DNA from 2 places in the Arthrobacter sp. B0316-5-4 genome. Region 2 is predicted to be linked to the other one. Evidence: predicted binding sites of a transcription regulator. Region 2 holds the regulator's gene; the other holds the start of a gene.
The links. Region 2 encodes HrcA, which represses chaperone genes, less so after heat shock. Its sites were predicted from a motif close to TTNGCACTCGNNNNNNNCGAGTGCNAA; they were not measured.

Region 1 (7,362 bases), on a different contig from region 2:
CGGTCCAAAATCTTCGAACTCAGCAACGACCGCGGTATCGAAGCCGGATACTTGTCCGCCGGCACCGTGGTGTGGACATCGGCGGTAGGTGGCAAGCCGCAGCGCGTTTCCGCGCCGGTCATGCTCACGTCCATTGTTCTCACCGTCCGGCCCGGCGAGGACGACTTTGAGCTCCAGCTCACCGAACAGGCCCGTATGAACCCGGCCCTCGTTCGGCACTTGAAAACAGTTCATGGCATCGTTTTTGATGTTAACGCCGTGGCACGCATGGCCTACAACACGGCCAGGCTCGATCCGCAGCCGGTTCTGGATCGTTTGGCTACCTTGGTCCAGCCCATTCACGGGGCCGAGGTGGAGTTCAATCTGCTCGTCACCACCTTGGCTGATCTCTCGGGGAACCTGGATGATCCGTGGATCAACATGAACAACCCCACGGTGGCCGCTTTGGCCAGTGCCGCCAACGGTGGCGATATTGAGCCTGAACCCATCAAAGCGGGCAGGTTTGCCGATCTTGACCAGCGGGATCCCGCCGATGAACTCCTCCTGCTCGACGCCGACACGGACCAGCAGTACGTTGTGGACGCCGTCCGGGCTGGAGATTCCCTCGTTGTCAGCACCCCTCCGGGAAGTGGGCAAACGCAGACCGCGATCAACGCCATCGGCGCCCTGGTCAGCGAAGGAAAGTCCGTCCTCGTGGTGGGGGACAGGCAGTCCAGCCTTGCCGGACTGTCCGCGCACCTGGAATCGTTGGGCCTCGATTCGATGTTCTTCCGGCCAGGCAACGGAACGACGCCGCAGCAGCTTAAGGGCCAGCTGGTCCGGGCCATCATGCGCAGCGAGAAGGCCCTGGAGCCTCAGCTGGGGAACCTTCATCAGACGCTGACCGAACACCGGCATGCCCTGATGGACCATGTGGCGTCCCTGCACAATGTCCGTGAGCGCTGGGGTTGCTCGCCGTACCAGGCTATGCAGTCGCTCGCGGAGTTGACGTCCATCCACCCTGCGCCTTCCACGACCGTGCGGTTGAAACGCAGCGTCCTGGACAACATCAAGGATCGTGAAGAGCTCGCCGGCCGTTTGCGTCGTGCGGCCGAGCTGGGCAGCTTTAGCCGCGCCTCGACTTCCAGCCCTTGGTATGGCGCACGTCTGGTGACCCGCAAAGAGACAGAAGAAGCCCAACAGTTGGTGCGGCTGGCTGAGGAGAAACTCCCCATCCTGCGTGACCGCATGAAGCAGGTCTCCGACCACGCCGAGATCAGGCTGGGCGAAACCTTCACCGAGTGGGGAGCGCAGCTCGAACTGCTCATTGCAGTGCGTGAAAGCCTGGACAAATTCACCCCGGATATCTTTGACCGGCCCGTCCACGACCTCATCTCCGCGACAGCCAGCTCCGCGTGGCGCCGTGAACGAAACCTGGAAATGCCTTCCATGCAGCGTTCCCGGCTGCGGCGCGTGGCCAAGGAATACGTACGGCCCGGCGTCCACATCGCGGACCTCCATAGTTCGCTGGTACTGGTCCAGGAACAGCGTGCCCTGTGGGCCGGCTACGCGACGACGCAGCGCCACCCGGCTGTGCCGTCCGGCCTTGCCGACCTCGGTGCCCTCTACCGGGAGCTGGACGTCGAACTGCTCCGGCTCGGTGAAGCCCTCAAGCACACTGCCGCCGGAGGCTCCCTGCACCAAACGCCGTACCTGGAACTCATGGAACGGTTGGAGCGCCTGGTAGCGGACACCGCCACCTTGGAGACCTTGCCCGAGCGGACGCTGTTGATTGAGGAGATGCGCGAGCACGGTCTTGGTGAGTTGCTCGCTGATCTCGCTGCCCGCGAAGTCCCGGCACCCTCGGTGGCAGCAGAGCTGGACCTTGCCTGGTGGCAGTCCGCGCTGGAAGCCATGATCAGCGGCGACGATTACCTTGCAATGTCCGACGGTGACTCGTTGCGCCGCCTCGAGGCCGAATACCGGCTCGCGGACCAGGCCCATATAGCCAGTGGTGCCGCCCGCCTTCGTTGGCAGTTGGCGCAGAAATGGCGTCAGGGCATCCTCGAACACCCGCGGCAGGCCGAGTTGCTTCGCGCCCTGTTGAAGGACGGCCGTGTGACGTTGCCAGCGCTGAGCGCGCAGGCGCCGGACCTAGTGCCGCTGCTGGTGCCGGTGTGGTCGGTCAGCCCCTACCTGCTGACCGGCGTCCTTCCTGCCGAGCAAAAGTTTGACGCCGTGGTGATCATCGATGCTGAGTCCACCTCCCTGCAGGCAGTTCTTCCTGCCATTGCCCGTGCACATCAGGTAGTGGCTTTCGGGGACGCGAAAATCGCCAACGCGCGCACTTTCAGTGTTGCCGTGGAACCCCCGGTTGCTGGCGTAGCCAGCCACGAAGTTGTGGACAGCGCCTTCAAGGCCCTTGCCCGTGTACTTCCGACCTGGCAGCTGAATTGGGTCTACCGCGCAGTGGACGAGGACTTGATCCTCCAGTTGAGCAAGAACTACTACGACGGCGGACTGCGGCGCCTGCCCGACGGCAATTCGGTCACCGGCCTGGACCGTTCGATCCTGGTGGAATACATCCCCGATGGTACTGGCCTCCCGGGCGCCGACCACGAAGGCGTCGAGTCCGTCACCGCGGAGGTCAACCGCGTAGTGGACCTTGTGTTCGAACACGCAAGGCTTCGCCCCCGCACATCCTTGGCGGTAGTAACGGCCAGCCTGCGCCACGCGGCCAGGATTGGTGAGGCCATTAGGCTCCAACTGCCCAACCATCCCCTCCTGTCCACCTTCTTCGGAGCGGGTCCCGAGTCCTTCAGGGTGGTGGACCTGGAGCGCGCTCAGGGTTTGGTACGGGATCACGTCATTTTCTCGCTCGGCTACGGACGCACTCCGCATGGCCGTGCGCTCCACTCCTTCGGGCCCTTGTCCACGGAAGGCGGGCGTAACCGCTTCGCTTTGGCAATGACCCGAGCCCGTCGCTCCATGCACGTGCTGACCTGCTTCCGTCCCGAAGACCTCGACCAGGACCGCCTGGCTCATGGTGCCGTGGACTTCTACGAGTTGCTGGACCGTGAACTCTCTGGAAACAGCAACCTTGGAACGCCTGCTTCCCGTGCTGTCGCCAGCGAACAAGCACTGGGTGAGGATCCCCTGGTGGCAGATCTGGGGGAGCGGCTGCGTGCCCGTGGAGCGCGTGTCTGGCATCTCTACGATGGGGTACTGGACATCGCTGCCGCCGCGGATCCGGTGCATACCATTGGCCGGGAGGGTGCGGAGATTCCTACTCCGGTGGCCATTGAATCCGATGGAACCGAGCGTTACAGGCGTATGAGCGTGCGCGAGCGAAGCCGCCTGCGACCACAACTGCTGGAGCGCATGGGTTGGCGCTACATGTCGCTGTGGACGATCGAAGTCTTCACTGACCCGTCGTCCTGTGCCGACCGTATCGGCTCCTACCTGGGACTTGAAAACCACATCCCGCAGCTCGCCTCCACTCCTCAGCATGGCTTCCTGGACGTGGATGTTGAACAATTGAACCTGGACAAAGCACAGCCATCCTTCACGCCCAGTGCGCGAAGGGCGGCCGGCAACAACGAGGCTGGCACCAAGCCGGACGATGCTGCTGCCGACAACGGAAAAGAAGCACCAATGACGGAACAAGTAACCGGCGAGGAAGACAACGCCGCGGAGCGCTCTGATGATGCTGTCCAAGGCAGCGCGGGGGACCCGGAGGAGTCGAAGGCTGTTCCTGCCAAGCCGGCCTCGCAAGGAATTCTTCCTACGAAGGCCGCGGAGGACGATCCGCGCCGGTGGGGAGACGAGTCCGGTTATGACCATGAGGAGTGGCTGAAGGAGCAAAAGCCCCCTCACTGGGGCTAACAGTCCACCCTGAAGGCGCGTCCCGACGGCACTTCCCATCACGGGCTGACCAGTACAAAGAAAAGCTTGCCTTGCGTTGATGCGCCGGCGAGCTTTTCTGCTTGCTGGGGATCAGCCGCCACTACCACCAAGCCGTCGCTGTCACCCGTACCGAGCCACTCACCGGGCTTCCCGCCCTGGGCAGAGGTCCAGAGCACGGCAACAGGACCCGCCAGGACCTGGCTTTCGCGGGACTCATCGTAGGATCCGGCTGAGGTGAGGACCACGGTCACTAACTGCCCGGGGGAGAGTAGCTGGATGGATGACGGGTCGGCCATCCGCAGAGGGACTGCTGCCGTGCCAGGGGGTGCGCCGGTGAGCAGCCCAGGACCCAGCAGGCTCGATTCCGTGGGGATCTGCCCCCGGCCAAGGGGCGCGGCAAGCTGGCGTCCCACCAGGACGCCAGGGTCGTCAAATGCGGTGGAGATTGCCAGGTCCCGGGACACGGGGATTGCGGTGAAGTCGGAGGCAGCCAAGCTGGTGCCGCCCGGGAGGTCCCGGGCAGCCACCAGTACGTTGACGCGTTGCTCTGCTGCGGGTGTCAGTTGCTGGACTGCGATGCCGGCAGCGGCACAGAGCAGGAGCGCAACAGTGAGGCGGCGGTTGCGTGAGATCCATGATCCGAACCTGCGCCTCAGTCCACGCCGAGTGTCAGGGTTGCGCGGACGGTTCCGGCTGAACTTGGTATCAAACGGGGCGCGTACGGGCGGCCGTAATTGAGGAGACCGGTTCCCGACGGCCGCAGCTGAGCGCTCGGCGCGGGCAAGGAGTGTGCTTCGTGGCTGGTGTGGCATGCAGCCACGCTAGCCAGCACGGCACCCACGGAAACAGTGCCGGGCTGTCCTATGTGGAAAAGACGGTTCCTAGCTGGCCGCGGCTGCCGGCGCGGGTGTTGCCGCGGGCGTCGACGACGCAGCTGCGGGCGCTGCGGGAGCAGCCGAAACCGTGCTTCCCTTGGCGTCGCGGGAGTCAGTGCGGTAGAAACCGGAGCCCTTGAAAACGACGCCAACGCTGTTGAACTTCTTGCGAAGCGCTCCCTTGCATTCGGGGCACTCCGTCAGGGAGCTGTCAGAGAAGGACTGGACGATGTCAAAGGCATGGTCACAGTCTTTGCAGGCGTATGCGTAAGTGGGCACTGAATTCCTCCTTCAGGACAAGGTTCAGGTCCTGTGCCACGCCTCCGGAGCGTATCCGGGTTAGCAGTCGCAGGGCCTGAGTGCCAATTCTATCATCCGGTGCCTTGGCAGCAGTCGTGCCGGACTGAAGGTCATAACATCGCGACGTGGTCGCCTATTCCGGGCCGTCGAGGCGAATGAACCCGGAGGGCGTGAGCACTTCCCGCACGGGGCGGTCGAACGGTTCGGCGGGAATGGAACCGGAAGGCAACAGGTCGTCGTCGTACACCACCGCGATGGTGGGCGGCCGCTGGCCGGATGCGTCGAGTCCCTGGAGGAGCCGGTCGTAGTAGCCGCCACCTTGGCCGATCCTGTTACCGTCCCGGTCTACAGCCGTGGCAGGCATGAAAATCCCTGCGGCGTCCGCTACTACTGAACTTTCCAGCCGTTCGCCCTCGGGCTCGTCGATGGGGGCGTAGGAGGACCGCACGAACACGGTTGACGGGGTCCAGTAGACCCAGCTCAGTTGCCGCCCAGGCTCACAGACCGGGAGCAGGATCCGATGTCCGGCGTCGTAGAGGGCCTGAATGAGGGGCAGTGTGGGAGGTTCGAAGGCGACGCCGACGTAGACCGCAAAAGTGCCGGCGGAGGAGGTCCTTGCGGCCGCCCACTCCGTGCCGTGCCGTGCAATCGACGTGCCGGCGGCTGCAATCTGCTCCGAGGTCAGGCTTCGCCTGTGCAGCCGGCGGCTGCTCCGGATGTCTTCCTTCGTTGCCATTCATATCCGTTCCTAGGGTCTGTCCGTGCCATCGGAAGGAGCAGCAGGGCTGCCCTTTCCTGAATCAAAAAACTCCCTGCCGGTGCGGCGGGGTTTAGCCGTTGATGTCTTCCTTCCGTTAGATTAGTCCGGTGACTCTCGATAACAATGCTGTCCGTAAGGCCGTCATCCCCGCAGCGGGCCTTGGCACCAGGTTCCTGCCTGCAACAAAGGCGATGCCCAAGGAAATGCTGCCCGTGGTTGATAAGCCAGCCATCCAGTACGTCGTCGAAGAAGCCGTTAAGGTGGGCCTGCACGACGTCCTCATGATCACAGGGCGCAGCAAGCGCGCCCTCGAAGATCACTTTGACCGTGTGCCTGCCCTCGAGGCAACGCTTGCGGAAAAGGGTGATACTGCCAAGTTGGAGGCCATTCAGTCGGCCACCAACCTGGGCGACATCCACTACGTTCGCCAGGGCGACGCCAACGGGCTCGGCCACGCAGTTCTTCGTGCAAAGCAGCACGTTGGCTACGAACCGTTTGCCGTGCTGCTTGGTGATGACCTGATCGATCCCAAGGACGACCTGCTCAGCGAGATGATTGCTGTCCAGCAGAAGACCGGCGGATCCGTGGTGGCCCTCATCGAAGTTGAGCCCTCAAAGATCAGCGCCTACGGCTGCGCGGACGTTGAGGACGAAGGCGAGGACGGCTACGTGCGCATCAAGCAGCTCGTGGAGAAGCCTTCGCCGGAAGAAGCTCCGTCAAACCTGGCCGTGATTGGCCGCTACGTCCTCCACCCGGCAGTGTTTGAGGTCCTGGAGAAGACCGGGCCCGGCCGTGGCGGGGAAATCCAGTTGACGGATGCCCTCGAGGTACTCGCGGCGGGCGAGGGTGAAGGCTATGGCGTGTACGGCGTTGTGTTCCGCGGACGCCGCTACGACACCGGCGACAAGCTGAGCTACCTCAAGGCCTGCATCGAGCTTGCCTGCGAACGCGAGGACCTCGGTCCCGAATTGCGCGAGTGGCTGCCGAACTTCACTGCAGCTCTTCCCAAGTAACAACGGATGTACGGCTCTGCGATCTGGCCGGTGACGCTGGAAAGCGGAGACCTGTTGCTTCGGCCCATCCGCTACCGCGATAAGCGGGAGTGGTCCGAAGTCCGTTCACGGAACAGTGAATGGCTTGCGCCGTGGGAGGCGTCCAACCCGGCTCCGGGTGGGCGCCTCCCCAGCTATCGCCAGATGGTGGCCTCCTTGAACGATCAGGCCCGCCAGTCCACCGCACTGCCTTTTGTGATCGTCGAGCGGACCCCCGGCTTTCGTGAACCGAAGATTGTGGGGCAGTTAACGGTTTCCTCCATTGTGTGGGGTTCGGCGATGATGGCCACCCTGGGCTATTGGGTCGATAAGGACCGTGCCGGGCATGGCATCGCTCCGACCGCCGTCGCGATGGCCACCGACCATTGCTTCCGCGTGCTGGGCCTGCACCGGATGGAAATCAATATCAGGCCCGAAAACGCGCCTAGCCTCCGGGTCGTGGAGAAACTGGGCTTCCGTGATGAGGGCTACCGGGAACGGTACCTGCATA
Region 2 (7,362 bases):
GGACGGTCCGCAAGGGGTTCTTGGCGTCCTCGTGAAGGATGATGGCCAGGTCCGCGGCGGCGACGGATTTCGCCAATGCCGCAGTATCCACGACCGGGCGGACCTCGGGGATGTGCGACCTTCGGGCCTGCTTCGCGGCGGCGGCAACCACCGACTGCCATTTGGCGTGGGCCTTGGCGGCCCGATCACCCTTCCAACGGACAATAGAGCGTTCGGACTGCCACGGGACCACTGCGTCGATGCCGAGTTCAGTGGCCGTTTCGGCGGCAAGTTCGTCACGGTCCCCTTTGGCCAGCGCCTGGACGAGGACCAGGCGAATGGCTGGTTGCTCCTCGAAGACCACGTCCGAGGCAGTCACGGCCAAGGTGCCCGAACCAACCTCGGAGACCGTGCCCGTCAACCGGGCGCCGGCGCCATCGGCGATGTCCACCTGTTCGCCTACGGCCAAGCGTTTGACGGTGACCGCGTGGCGCGCCTCCGGACCCTCCAGGACGAAGACAGAACCGGGTCCCAGGTGGCTGAGGTTGCCGGCCTGGGTGAAGAAGACGGGGTTGCTCACCGCTACAGGTTACCGAGCTTGTCCCGCAGTTTGGCGAACATGCCACCGCTGGCAACGAGCTTTCCCTCGGTGAACTGTTCTCCACGCAGTTTGGCGAGCTGTTGGAGCAGCTCTTCCTGGGCGGCATCGAGCTTTGTCGGCGTCTCCACGTGCAGGTGCACCTTGAGGTCGCCTCGGCCGTAGCCGCGAAGGTGGGTCACGCCCAGGCCGCGAAGGGTGATGATTTCGCCCGACTGGGTTCCGGCCTTGACGTCGATGTCCTGCGCGCCGTCGAAGGTGTCCAGCTGGAGTTCGGTGCCCAAGGCAGCGGCTGTCATCGGCACGCTCAGGGTGGCGTGCAGGTCGTCGCCTTCGCGCATGAACATGGAATCGTTGTTGACGCGGATTTCGACGTAGAGGTCGCCGGCAGGACCGCCCGCGGGACCGGCTTCGCCTTGGCCGGACAACTGGATCCTGGTGCCGGTGGCTACACCGGCAGGAACCTTGATGGTGAGGGAACGACGGCTGCGGATGCGGCCCTGGCCGCTGCATTCGTTGCAGGGATCCTTGATGACCGTGCCGAAGCCCTCGCAGGAGCCACACGGTGCCGTGGTCATGACCTGGCCGAGGATGGACCGGACAGCCCGCTGGACCTGGCCGCTGCCACCGCAGATGTCACAGCGTTCAGGATGGGTACCGGGGCGGCAGCAGCTGCCATCACAGGTGGGGCAAACCACGGCCGTGTCGACTTCGAGCTTCTTGTTGACGCCGAATACTGCGTCCTTGAGGTCGATGCGTACGCTGATCAGGGCGTCCTGGCCACGCCGGACCCGGGAGGCCGGCCCGCCATGGCCGCCACCGCCGCCAAAGAAGGTGTCGAAAATGTCCTGGAAGGCGAAGCCCTGGCCGGAATAGCCGCCGCCGAAGCCGTTTTCGGTTCCGTTTTCATTGCCGGTGGCGTCGTAGACACGGCGCTTCTGCGGGTCCGACAACACCTCGTAGGCGTGGGTCACTGCCTTGAACTGCTCCGCGACATCTTCTCCGGGGTTGACGTCCGGGTGAAGTTTCCGCGCCAACTTGCGGTACGCCTTTTTGATCTCTTCCCCGGTGGCTTCCGGCGAGACTCCCAAAACGTCATAGTGGCTGCTCAAAGTCGGTATCTCTTCCTTGTTGTACTGCGGATGTTTCCTCGGGCCGGCGTTCAGCCGCCGAGAATGCGGGAAAGGTATCTGGCCACGGCCCGGACTGCTGCCATGGTGGTGGGATAGTCCATGCGGGTGGGGCCAAGGATCCCAACCTTGGCTCCGGAGCCGTAACCGGTGGCCACGACGGAAGCCTCAGCCAAACCGTCGTACGGGTTCTCCCGGCCAATGCTCACTGTCACGCCGCGCGGATCATCGCCCATATCGGACAACAACCGGAGCATGACGACTTGTTCCTCAAGGGCTTCCAGCACCGGGCCGATGCTCAAGGGGAAATCAACATTGGAGCGGGCCAGGTTGGCGGTGCCCGCCATCAAAATGCGCTCTTCGCGGCTGTTGTCGCTCAGTGACTGCAGGCCGTGGGCGAGGGTCTGTGCCAGGCCGCGGAGCTCGGGTGGGCAGAGAGCTACAACCGATGGCAGCACCTGTGGGAGGAGGTCCAGTTGCGTTCCGGCGATACTGCCGAGGAAACGCGACCTCAGTAGCATCAATGCCTCGTTGGCAACATCGGATCCGGCATCAATGACCTTCTGGCCTACGCTGCCAGTGTCCGCGATGAGGACGACGAGGACCTGTTTGGGTGCCAGCAACACGAACTCGACGTGGCGGACGACCGCCCGGCTGGAGTGCGGGTACTGCACGACGGCGACCTGGTTGGTCAGCTGGGAAAGGAGCCTTACGGTCCGCTCCAGGATGTCATCCACATCATCCGGACCCTCCAGGAGGGAATGGATGGCCCGGCGTTCCGCCGCGGAGAGTGGCTTGACCTGGGAAATGCGGTCCACGAACAGGCGGTAGCCCTTGTCCGTGGGAATGCGACCTGCGCTGGTGTGGGGCGCTGCGATGAGGCCCTCTTCTTCCAGGACAGCCATGTCATTGCGGATGGTGGCACTCGAAACACCGAGGTGGTGGCGCTCAACTAGGGCCTTGGATCCAACAGGTTCCCGGGAATGCACGTAGTCTTCAACGATGGCACGCAGCACTTCCAACTTGCGTGGCTCACTCATTGCTCCACCTCCTGACGACTTCCGTGGTCATGGCGACCGGTCACTGCGGCACGCCCAACAGGCCTCCGCACTTAGCACTCAACATGCCCAAGTGCTAACAAGTCTATTATGGGCCACCCCGTTGCTAGCATTGAAAACGCCCGCATTCAGCTTCCAGCGTGCAGGCTCGGCAGCTTCGCAGCCAAACGGCTCCCCACCCATCCAAGTACTCAAAGGTAGGAAATATCCCTTGGCTTTCGACAACTGGGGTCCACAGGATCTGTCCGCCCCCGCCAAACGCCAACTGCCCGAGGTAGCGGTGCAGCGGGGAATGGTCCTCGAAGACGTCCAGTCCGGCTGGGTGGGCGAAGTGACCCGGGTCGAGAAGACCGGCGGCATGCACATCGTGTCCCTTGAGGACAGGCGTGGAAAGTCCAAATCGTTCCAGTTGGGATACGGCTTCCTGCTTGAAGGCCAGCCCATCCGACTGATGCCTCCAGCAGCCCGGCAGCCGGCGTCGGCCGTCCAACCGGGCCGAACAGCCTCCGGATCCGTGCGGGTCCGAGGCCAGCGCGCACAGGTGGCCAAAGCCAGCCGCATCTGGGTGGAAGGAAAGCACGACGCCGAACTCGTCGAGAAGGTCTGGGGTGACGATCTTCGGGTGGAGGGGATCGTCGTTGAACCATTGCATGGCGTGGACGACCTCGCGTCAGCCATTGCGGACTTCAACCCCGGCCCGGACCGTCGGCTCGGGATCCTGGTGGACCACCTCGTTGAGGGGTCGAAAGAATCCCGCATCGCCGCCGAGGCCATGGCATGTCCGGGGGCCGCGGGAAACGTCCTCATTGTGGGACATCCTTACGTGGATGTGTGGCAGGCCATCAGGCCCAAGGTCCTGGGCATCGAGAAGTGGCCCACGGTTCCGCGCGGCATGGATTGGAAGACGGGCATCCTCCGTGCCTTCGGCTGGCCCCATGAGACCGCCGAGGACGTCGGATTGGGCTGGCAAAGGCTGCTCGGGGCCGTACGGAGCTACGCGGACCTTGAAGCATCCCTGCTGGGCCGCGTTGAGGAAGTCATCGACTTCCTGACAGTCCCGTGAAGCACCGTCCCTGAATCAGTGCAACCGGAGTGCCACCGGGGAGTTGGTCCGTAGAAGCGGGCTGGTGCCGGTATTCTGGGACAGCAACACCGCAGCATCTTTACAGCAAAGGGAAGACACCGTGGCAGAGAACGCTCCTGAAGAACCGGGCAGCGCCGCAGGGCGGCCCCAGTACCATGGCGCGCCAGCCAATGCACTGCCCCTGACGGCCGGCGAAGACCGGCAATGGGCCACACTGGCGCACTTTGGCGGCATCCTTGGCTGCCTGCCTTCCCTGCTGATCTACCTGATCTTCCGGGACCGGGGACCCTTCACGGCACAGGAGTCCAAGGAAGCGCTGAACTTCACGCTTCCCCCGACCATCGCAGCGGTCCTGGCCAACATCCTCGTCCTGCTTCCGGTCGTGGGCAACGTCTTCGCCGTCATCGCGACCGGCATCTGGGTAGCACTCACGTGCTTCTCCGTCTCCGCGGGAATCCGCGTGAACCACGGCCAGCCGCACCGCTACAAACTCAACTTGCGCTGGATCAAGTAGCCGCCTGACGGGGGCAGACTCTGCCCCCGACCGTGCCGTGAGGCTCAGTCCGGGAGGATCCTGCGGACCACTGCGTCTGCCAGCAAGCGACCCTTTAGTGTCAGGACCAAGCGGCCCTTGAAGGCTTGGACCGGGTCCACCAATCCGTCCGCGATCAAACCTGCCATGGCGTGCCGGCCCACTGCGTCCATGGCATCCACTGCCAGGCCTGAGCCCAGGCGGGCCTCGAGCATGATGCGTTCAACCTCGCGCGTTTCAGTATCCAGCGTTTCCCGGCCTGCCGCAGGCGAGCTTCCCGCTCCCAGCCGTGATGCGTAAGCAGTGGGGTGCTTGACGTTCCACCAGCGCACACCACCTACGTGGGAATGCGCTCCGGGGCCCACGCCCCACCAGTCATCTCCACGCCAGTAGGCGAGGTTGTGTCGGCATGCCTGCTCTGGGGTGCGGGCCCAGTTGCTGACCTCGTACCAGCCCATTCCCGCCGCCGAGATGAGTTCATCGGCGAGTTCGTATTTCGCGGCATGGTCGTCGTCGTCGATGCCGGGCACCTCGCCGCGCCGGATCTGGGCAGCAAGCTTGGTGCCGTCCTCAACGATCAAGGCGTAGGCGCTGATATGGTCCGGGGCATACGACAAGGCCGTTTCGAGGGAAACCCTCCAGTCCTCCATGGACTCCCCCGGGGTCCCATAAATGAGGTCCAGGCTGACGGCGAGTCCAACGTCGCGGGCCCACTGCACCACCAAGGGAACGCGGCTGGGCGTGTGTGTGCGGTCCAGCACTTTCAGGACATGCGGAACCGCGGACTGCATGCCGAAAGACACCCGGGTGAATCCGGCGTCTGCCAGCAGCCTCAACGATTCGGGCGTGACGGAATCAGGATTGGCTTCGGTGGTCACTTCCGCACCGGGCTCCAGCCCCCACATCCCCACGGCGGCGCGCAGGATCCTTGCCAGGTCTTCGGCCGGAAGCAAGGTGGGAGTACCGCCGCCGAAGAAGACGGTACTCAGGGGGCGCGCAGGAAGCGACGAGGACTCGAGCGCCGAAGCGGCAAAGTCGAGCTCCGAAATGGCGGTACTGGCATAAGCGTCCTGTGAGGCGCCACCGCCCAGTTCCGTCGCGGTGTAGGTATTGAAATCGCAATAGCCGCAACGCACGGCACAAAAAGGGATATGGACGTACAGCCCGAACTTACGGTGCTCGACGCCCGCCAGCACCTGCGGAGGCAGAATGCCATCCGCAGGTGCTGGATCGCCCAAAGGAAGGACGCTGGGCATCTACTTCTTGGCCTTGTCCTTGGACTCGTCGGTGGTCAGGGCGGCGATGAACGCCTCCTGGGGCACCTCCACGCGGCCCACCATCTTCATGCGCTTCTTGCCTTCCTTCTGCTTCTCCAGCAGTTTGCGCTTACGGGTGATGTCACCGCCGTAGCACTTGGCAAGGACGTCCTTGCGGATGGCCCTGATGCTCTCACGGGCAATGATGCGCGATCCGATGGCTGCCTGGATGGGCACTTCAAACTGCTGGCGCGGGATGAGTTCGCGGAGCTTTCCCGTCATCATCACGCCATAGGCGTACGCCTTGTCACGGTGTGTGATGGCGCTGAACGCATCCACTTGCTCGCCCTGGAGCAGGATGTCGACCTTCACGAGATCGGCGACTTGCTCGCCGTCGGCCTTCCAGTCCAGCGAAGCGTAGCCCCGGGTCTTGGACTTCAGGAGGTCGAAGAAGTCGAACACGATTTCAGCCAGCGGGATCCAGTAACGGAGCTCCACGCGGTCCTCGGACAGGTAGTCCATGCCCTTCATCTGTCCACGACGGCTCTGGCACAGTTCCATGATGGAGCCGACAAACTCGTTCGGCGCAAGGATGGTGGCCGAAACCATTGGTTCGCGGACCTCGGAAATTTTTCCGGTGGGGTACTCACTGGGGTTCGTCACGTGGACAATTTTCTTGTCCTCGAGCGTTACTTCATATTCCACGTTTGGGGCGGTGGAAATGAGGTCCAGGTTGTACTCGCGCTCAAGGCGCTCCCGGGTGATTTCCAGGTGGAGCAGTCCGAGGAAGCCAACGCGGAACCCGAAGCCCAGCGCAGCCGACGTCTCAGGCTCGTAGACGAGTGCGGCGTCGTTGAGCATCAGCTTTTCGAGGGCATCGCGAAGCACCGGATAATCGGTGCCGTCCAGCGGGTAGAGCCCGGAGAACACCATGGGTTTCGCGTCCGCGTAACCGCTCAGGGACTCCGAAGCAGGTTTGGCCAAATTGGTGACAGTATCGCCAACCTTGGACTGGCGGACGTCCTTCACACCAGTGATCAGGTAGCCCACTTCACCCACGCCTAGACCCTTGGAGGGAGTTGGCTCCGGGGAACTCACGCCGATCTCCAGGAGCTCGTGCGTGGCTCGGGTGGACATCATCTGGATACGCTCACGTGGGTGCAACATGCCATCAACCACCCGGACGTAGGTCACTACGCCCCGGTAGGTGTCGTACACGGAGTCGAAAATCATGGCACGGGCCGGTGCGTCCGGGTCACCCACGGGTGCCGGAAGGTCCCGGACAATTTTGTCCAGCAGTGCCTCTACGCCCACGCCCGTCTTTCCGGAAACCTTGAGGACATCCTCCGGGTCGCCGCCAATCAGGTTTGCCAGCTCAGCAGCGTACTTCTCCGGCTGCGCCGCCGGGAGGTCGATCTTGTTCAGCACAGGGATGATGGTGAGGTTGTTTTCCATCGCCAGGTACAGGTTAGCCAGGGTCTGCGCCTCGATGCCCTGTGCCGCGTCGACCAGGAGAACCGCGCCTTCACATGCGGCCAGGGAACGCGAAACCTCGTAGGTGAAGTCCACGTGGCCGGGGGTATCGATCATGTTCAGGGCGTAGCTGGTGCCATCGAGCTCCCAAGGCATGCGTACAGCCTGGGACTTGATGGTGATGCCACGCTCACGTTCGATGTCCATACGGTCCAGATACTGGGCCTTCATGTCGCGTTGTTGAACGACGCC

Region 1: the regulator HrcA is predicted to act here: its motif matches at 5,100-5,126, upstream of AC5RU9_RS02080 (FmdB family zinc ribbon protein).

The regions. Positions count from the first base shown of each region.
Region 1 is NZ_JBNHFN010000001.1:447,361-454,722, reverse strand. Features, by position in the region: gene AC5RU9_RS02090 (AAA family ATPase) at 1-3,864, shown strand, start outside; gene cpaB (Flp pilus assembly protein CpaB) at 3,903-4,697, opposite strand; gene AC5RU9_RS02080 (FmdB family zinc ribbon protein) at 4,767-5,039, opposite strand; gene AC5RU9_RS02075 (5-formyltetrahydrofolate cyclo-ligase) at 5,194-5,796, opposite strand; gene galU (UTP--glucose-1-phosphate uridylyltransferase GalU) at 5,928-6,833, shown strand; gene AC5RU9_RS02065 (GNAT family N-acetyltransferase) at 6,840-7,362, shown strand, end outside.
Region 2 is NZ_JBNHFN010000002.1:641,765-649,126, forward strand. Features, by position in the region: gene AC5RU9_RS07285 (16S rRNA (uracil(1498)-N(3))-methyltransferase) at 1-559, opposite strand, end outside; gene dnaJ (molecular chaperone DnaJ) at 562-1,689, opposite strand; gene hrcA (heat-inducible transcriptional repressor HrcA) at 1,740-2,747, opposite strand; gene AC5RU9_RS07300 (DUF3097 domain-containing protein) at 2,977-3,828, shown strand; gene AC5RU9_RS07305 (DUF4870 domain-containing protein) at 3,950-4,363, shown strand; gene hemW (radical SAM family heme chaperone HemW) at 4,408-5,637, opposite strand; gene lepA (translation elongation factor 4) at 5,638-7,362, opposite strand, start outside.